Regions from separate parts of the Mesorhizobium sp. M2A.F.Ca.ET.043.02.1.1 genome, predicted to be linked through region 1. Evidence: riboswitches for the same ligand, from Rfam matches in the RefSeq annotation. Region 1 holds a riboswitch; each other region holds the start of a gene.
What was found. A riboswitch is a leader RNA that binds a small molecule or an ion and turns the genes downstream of it on or off. The one in region 1 is predicted to bind thiamine pyrophosphate.

Region 1 (2,259 bases):
GCGATGCGGATCGTCGGCCGGGCCGAGGCCGGCCTCGACATAGGCGCGCACGGTGGCGAAGCCATCCATATCCGGCATCTGCGGCAGATAACGAACGGTCGCCGAGGGTTGGCGGAACACTTCGCCGTCCTGCGGCTCGATCATGCCGGCGGCGATCTTGAGCAGGGTCGACTTGCCCGAGCCGTTGCGGCCGACCAGCGCGATCTTTTCGCTGGCGGAAGCGCTGAGCGCAGCACCGTCGAGCAGCGGGGTGCCGCCGAAGGTCAGTTTAATGCCGTCGAGGTTGAGAAGTGGCGGCGCCATATCTGGAATGTCAGCTTTCGGGAAGAGGATAGGGGTGGGCCAGAAGCAGCGCCCGGCCGCGCTCCAGCGCGATGCCAAGCCGCCCTTTGACCTCGTTTGATATAGTGAGCGAGGAGCCGAACGCCAACTCGACGCGGTCGAGCGGCCATTTGGCGCCGGTGACCGTCAGGCCGGACAGGTCGGAGAAGCCGAGCACCGAAAACAGGGTGCTGTCCGCATAGTCGAAACTGGCTTTGCCAGGCAGGATGGGAACGCCTTCCTGTGCGCCGCTCGTCAGCAACACGGTCGTGCCCGCTTCTGCCAGCCGCACGGCGAGCGCCAGATGCAGGGAGGCATGGTCGGCGCGCTTGCCGCCGAAGGCGCCGGCAAGCACGAGGCTGGTGGCGCCGCGCTGGAGCGCTTCCGCTATTGCAAGCTCGCCATCGGTCATGTCCTTCTCGGCCGGGAAGATTTTTTGTGGGACGGAAGCCAGATCTTCGGGCAGGTTGGCCGGCACCGAGTCGAAATCGCCGACCCAGAGCTCGGGGACAAGGCCCAGCATGCGGGCATGGCCGATGCCGGCGTCGGCGGCGATGACGCGCGAACCAGCGATCTGGCGTTCGAGCCGGGGCGTGCGGATAAGCTCGCCGCCAAGCAGGATGGTGAATGTGCCCATGGCCGTCGCCCTTACCAGCCCGCCGGGGGAAACGGAAGCCGGAAGCGCCGCGCTTCGGTTCCTGCCTCGGAACATTAGCTGCCCGGCAAACTTCCGCTTGCACGCCGCTTCGGCCGGGCCTATCTGTCGAAACGCTCTAACGGGGTGCCGGACGTGATCCGGCTGAGAGGCAATCGAGCCAACCCGCTGAACCTGATCCGGTTTGTACCGGCGGAGGGATTAGACGTTTCGGACCATCCGGCGCCTCAATTCCTTGTCACTCGAACGAAGGAGGCGCCGATGCGCGCGATATTGTCCAAGCTTATTCTCGCAGCCGGTCTTTTGTCGCTTCTGGCCGGTGTTGCGCCTGCCGTCGCCAAGGACAAGCTCACCGTCTATACCTATGAAAGCTTCACTGCCGATTGGGGGCCCGGACCGGCGGTGAAGAAGGAATTCGAAGCCGAATGTGGCTGCGATCTCGAATTCGTCTCGGTCGCCGATGGCGTCGCGCTGCTCAACCGCGTCAAGCTCGAGGGCGCCGGCACCAAGGCCGACATCGTCCTCGGCCTCGACACCAACCTGACCGCGGACGCCAAGGCGAGCGGGCTGTTCGCGCCGCATGGCGACGTCTCGGGTATCAACGTGCCGGGCGGCTGGAGCGACGACACTTTCGTGCCGTTCGACTATGGCTATTTCGCCGTCGTCTATGACACGCAGAAGCTAAAAGTCCCGCCGAAGAGCCTGAAGGACCTGATCGAGGGTAGCGGCACCGACAAGATCGTCATCCAGGATCCGCGCACCTCGACGCCCGGCCTCGGCCTGCTCTTGTGGGTGAAGTCTGTCTATGGCGACAAGGCGCCGGAGGCCTGGGCCAAGCTCAAGACGAAAGTGCTGACGGTGACGCCGGGTTGGAGCGAGGCCTATGGCCTGTTCACCAAGGGCGAGGCGCCGATGGTGCTCTCCTACACCACCTCGCCGGCCTATCACATGGTGGCCGAGAACACCGAGCGCTATCAGGCGGCGTCCTTCGAGGAAGGCGAATACCTGCAGATCGAGGTTGCCGGCATCACCACGACGGGTGCCAAGAACCCGCTGACGCAAAAGTTCATCGCCTTCATGACCGGGCCGAAATTCCAGGACGTCATCCCGGAAACCAACTGGATGTTCCCGGCCGGCAAGACCGACAAGCCGCTCAACCCGGCCTTCGACAAACTGGTCAAGCCGACCAAGACCCTGCTGTTCAGCCCGGAGGAGGTTGCCGCCAACCGCAAGGCGTGGGCGGATGAGTGGCTGGCGGTGATGAGCAAGTAGGCTGCGATGCT
Region 2 (2,259 bases), 480 kb from region 1:
TTGAGCCGAAGACAGGTGTTTCCTGATGGCCGCGATCGATCGCGTTCCGTAGTCGCCATTTCTATTGGGTAACGAGCAGCCGTCTTCCAACCTCTGAAACAAAAAAGAGGTGACCCCCAAAGGCCGCTCTCGAGACCGCAAGTCTGAGCCGCTAACGCATTGCGATAACCAGGCTGTCCGAACTGGGCGTCGATGCCTTCCTCGACCAGGTCGCGGTAGGCGGCGATCTCATCTACCGCATGCATAGCCAAGCCAGAGAAGTTTTCGGCAGCGGAATTCTCGGTCGCTTCCCCTTTTATGACTAGAGGGTGCGGCCGATCCGGCCGCGACGATCTCGCAGGGATTGCCATATACGGCAACACGAACACCGGCGGATCAATACTCGGATAATGGCGGCCGGCTATGTAGCGATCGATCGCGCACCAACATATCAATGCAATAGCTTAGTTGCTTTCAAAGGCGGGTCTCTACGAACTGCAAGCAAGCTAAACGATTGCGTCAACTCTTCCTCGCAGAGCGAAAACTCCGCGCCCACGCGATTTCTCTGCTGGAACAGCGGCACATCCTCAGCGCCAGGACACGGCCGCCGCCGTCGGGTTTTACGAAGCCGGTGATTGCATAAGTTGCCCGCAAGATATCATTGGTATCGGGAACGCCGCCGATGCCGCATCCTGAATAGAGCGGCCGCTTGCACCTGCCAGCCCGACGACCAGATCATATCTGCAACTCCATCTACCTGGACGTGGTGCAAATCACCTCGCTGAAGCCGCAAATCGTCGCCTTCGACCAGGATAACCACATCCGTGACCGCCTGAGCTACTCGGTCGATCTCGACGCACATGGCCGATACAGTTTTTCCATCCTTCACGAAGCGAATGAGACTTTGGCCATTCCAGCCCTGGTCTACGGGGCGTGACTTGTCCCCGATGCATGCGCGAGCTCTCCGCTCGGCCGGCCGCCGGACGTCGCCACCGGCCGAAGGCGCCCGAAGGCGCCCGAAGGCGCTTGACAAAGCAGCACCGGCCCATTCAACTTGAGGCATTCACCAGGGGAGTCCCGGTAAGGGGCTGAGATACTGCTGGCTTTCGCGGCGCAGTGACCCGTTGAACCTGATCCAGTTCATACTGGCGTAGGGACGGTGCAAGCGCTTTGCGGGAGTTTACGCCCGAGGTCCTGCTGCAGCAGGTCTACAGAAGCGTCTTTTCATCCTTCCGGCACAGAACTGGGTCTCCAATGCATGAGCAAAGGAGCCTCACGATGAATGCCCTCACCCCCGCCGTGTCGACGGGACCACTGCCCGCCTCGCGGAAAATCCACAAGCCCGGCGTCCTCTACCCGCAGATCAGGGTGCCGATGCGCGAGATTTCCGTCCATCCGACGGCCGGCGAACCGCCCGTCACCGTCTACGATCCGTCCGGCCCCTACACCGATCCATCAGTCCAAACCAGCATCGAAAAAGGCCTTGCCCGGCTTCGCCACGAATGGGTCACGGCGCGTTGCGATGTCGAAGCCTATGACGGCCGCCACGTCCGGCCGGAAGACAATGGATTCGCCACCGGCGAGCGCCTGACACCGGAATTTCCGATACGCAATCGGCCGCTCAAGGCCAAGCAGGGCAAGGCGGTGACCCAACTTGCCTATGCGCGCGCCGGCATCATCACGCCAGAAATGGAGTTCGTAGCCATCCGCGAGAATCTCGGCCGCGAGGTGATGCGCGGCAAGCTGCAACGCGACGGCGAAGCCTTCGGCGCGGCGATCCCAGATTTCGTCACACCCGAATTCGTGCGCGACGAGGTGGCGCGCGGACGCGCAATCATTCCCGCCAACATCAATCATCCCGAGAGCGAACCGATGATCATCGGGCGAAATTTCCTGGTGAAGATCAACGCCAACATCGGTAACTCGGCTGTCACATCGTCGATGGCCGAAGAGGTCGAAAAGATGGTGTGGGCGATCCGCTGGGGCGCCGATACGGTGATGGACCTGTCGACCGGCCGCAACATCCACAACATCCGCGACTGGATCGTGCGCAATGCACCGGTGCCGATCGGCACGGTGCCGCTCTATCAGGCGCTCGAAAAGGTCGGCGGCATCGCCGAGGACCTCAACTGGGAGGTCTATCGCGACACGCTGATCGAGCAGGCCGAGCAAGGCGTCGACTATTTCACCATCCACGCCGGCGTGCGGCTGCACTACATACCGCTGACCGTCGACCGGGTCACGGGCATCGTCTCGCGCGGCGGCTCGATCATGGCCAAA
Region 3 (2,259 bases), 3.2 Mb from region 1:
GAGGAACTCGATCCGGTAGCGCGAGGCGTTCTCGTACTGCGTCGCGCGGCCGGCATCGGTCCGGTGCGGGATTTCGCGAAACGTCGGATCGACTGCCTTCAGCACGTCGATGACCGGCGGCATGCTGTCTTCCACTTCGGCCGAAACGGAATGGAACTGTGCGAAATCGGCATCGCCTGTCTGCAGCGCGGCACCCGGCAATCGCACCCCGAGATGCCCGGCATAGGTCTGGAAAGCGACGGTGCCCACCAGCACCGCGCGCAGCCGGAAGAGCCCCGCCTTTTCCAGCGCCTCGACGACATCGCCGGTGAAGGTCTCGGGTGCGGTCAGGCCGGCATCGCGGACAAGCGTGGAGACCAGCTTGCGGCGGCTCCTGAGATCGCCCTTGATCTCCCTGAAGGCCGCAACCCGACTGGCGATCTCGGGATCCTCGGCCGGACCGACATAACGCCTCTTTTTCTCGGGGCGGGTTTCCTCGAAATACCAGTAGTCGCGGCCCTTCACCGGCACGCGCACGAAATTGCCCGCCGTCGAGAAATCCGTCTCGAAGGAAGCATCGAGGCTGCGCTGCACCAACTCGGCGTAAAGGGTGCGGTAGGCGAGGTCGATGGTCTTCATGGGCGCTGCTATTGTGCGTTATAAGATTCCTGCAATTTTCTTATAACTGCGGCGCTAGGTCGATTGCAAGTTCGTTATAAGAAATTCGTGAAAATCTTATAACCACCGGCATCTCCCCTAGGGGAGATGAGACTCGTGGCCCAACTGGCGTCGCAAAAAACCGCTTCCCCAACCCGGCAAACAGTGCTTTAACGCGCCCATCCACAGGGGTGCTCCGTACGGTCGGGGCTGAGATGGTGGCGGCAAGCCTCCGGACCCTAAAGCTGATCTGGATAATACCAGCGGAGCGAGGCGGGCCATGTTTTCCGGCGCACAGATTTCCCTTTATCCCATGGCCGACGATTTCGTCGGCGTCATCCTCGGCGCGTTGGGCGCGCTCGATCCTTACCGCGACAGGCTGAGGATCGAGACCGACGACATCTCGACGCTGCTGGTCGGGCCGCCCGAAGTGCTGTTCCCGGCGATGCGCGACCTCTTCGTGGCAGCGGCCAAAAGCGGCAGGCATTGCGTGCTGTCGGCCGCCGTCTCGCGCGGCTGCCCCGGCGAGCCGGACGACCCGATCTGCCGTTCCGACGAGATCGGCGGCCCGGCGGTCCCGCTCGACGAGCGCAAACGCGCGGCGCTCGGCGCCGTGCGGTCGACGCCCTCGACCGACCAGCCGGTGGCAGCGCAATTCTCGCTCTATGTGATGGGCACGGGCGATCACATGGACGAGATCTATGGCTGCATCGACTTCCTGAAACAGTCCGGCGTGTTCGACCGTTCCAAGAACTTCTGCACCAGGCTGCGCGGCGACGCCGGCGCGGTGTTCGCCACGCTCAACGAAGCCTTCTGCCACTTCGGACCCGGCGCGGGGCATGTGACCCTCGACATCACCATTTCGGCCAACAGCCCGACCGCGGTTTGAGCGCAAGCTCGAGCTGTCGAGGAGAGTTATCGTGGCTGTTTGGTATGACCTATTGCATGGGGGAGAGGGCCCCATATCTGACCGCCTCTCTGAAGAGGGAGCGCAGCCTTCGGCGATTGGCGAAAGCCGAGGTGAAGGCCAATCTCCCCCCTTGTGGGGGAGATGCCTGGCAAGGCAGAGGGGGGCGCTGTCCCGCCGGCATGTCAGGCGTTCGCAAGCGCAGCCTTCGTCGGATGCTATGGGGCAAGTTTCGCAGGGAGGCGTTCCTTCGCGCCCCCCTCTGTCCTGCCGGACATCTCCCCCACAAGGGGGGAGATTGGCTCTCACGGCGACCTTCGCCAAAATCGCTCCCGCCGCCCTCGCGTTTACGTTGCTGCTCCTCGCTTGGGAGTTCTACGCCCGTCTCGGCGGCATCGCGCCTACCGTGCTTCCGGCGCCCACCCGCGTGCTGGCGCAAGCCTGGCAAAACCGCGCGGCACTTGCCGAAAACACGCTGCCCACCATCCGCGCCACGCTTGCCGGCTTCGCCTGCTCGCTCGCCGCCGCCTTCGTGCTTTCGGCGCTAGTCGACTTCCTGGCCCCGCTGCGCCGCGCGCTGTTTCCGCTGCTGATCGCCAGCCAGACTTTGCCGTTGGTGGCGATCGCGCCGCTGGTGGTCTTGTGGTTCGGCTTCGGCCTCTTGCCGAAGATCCTGCTGGTCGCGCTGGTCACCGTCTTCCCGATGATGGTGGCGC

Region 2: another riboswitch for thiamine pyrophosphate. It lies ahead of thiC (phosphomethylpyrimidine synthase ThiC); the one in region 1 lies ahead of thiB (thiamine ABC transporter substrate binding subunit).
Region 3: another riboswitch for thiamine pyrophosphate. It lies ahead of EJ068_RS28125 (YkoF family thiamine/hydroxymethylpyrimidine-binding protein); the one in region 1 lies ahead of thiB (thiamine ABC transporter substrate binding subunit).

The regions. Positions count from the first base shown of each region.
Region 1 covers NZ_CP034445.1:2,351,299-2,353,557, reverse strand. The annotation lists gene EJ068_RS11215 (ABC-F family ATP-binding cassette domain-containing protein) at 1-303, opposite strand, end outside; gene EJ068_RS11210 (thiamine diphosphokinase) at 314-958, opposite strand; TPP riboswitch at 1,089-1,194, shown strand; gene thiB (thiamine ABC transporter substrate binding subunit) at 1,238-2,248, shown strand.
Region 2 covers NZ_CP034445.1:2,827,660-2,829,918, forward strand. The annotation lists gene EJ068_RS33850 (hypothetical protein) at 1-26, shown strand, start outside; gene EJ068_RS13335 (hypothetical protein) at 689-916, shown strand; TPP riboswitch at 1,038-1,154, shown strand; gene thiC (phosphomethylpyrimidine synthase ThiC) at 1,258-2,259, shown strand, end outside.
Region 3 covers NZ_CP034445.1:5,874,302-5,876,560, forward strand. The annotation lists gene EJ068_RS28120 (GSU2403 family nucleotidyltransferase fold protein) at 1-618, opposite strand, end outside; TPP riboswitch at 814-926, shown strand; gene EJ068_RS28125 (YkoF family thiamine/hydroxymethylpyrimidine-binding protein) at 917-1,525, shown strand; gene EJ068_RS28130 (ABC transporter permease) at 1,764-2,259, shown strand, end outside.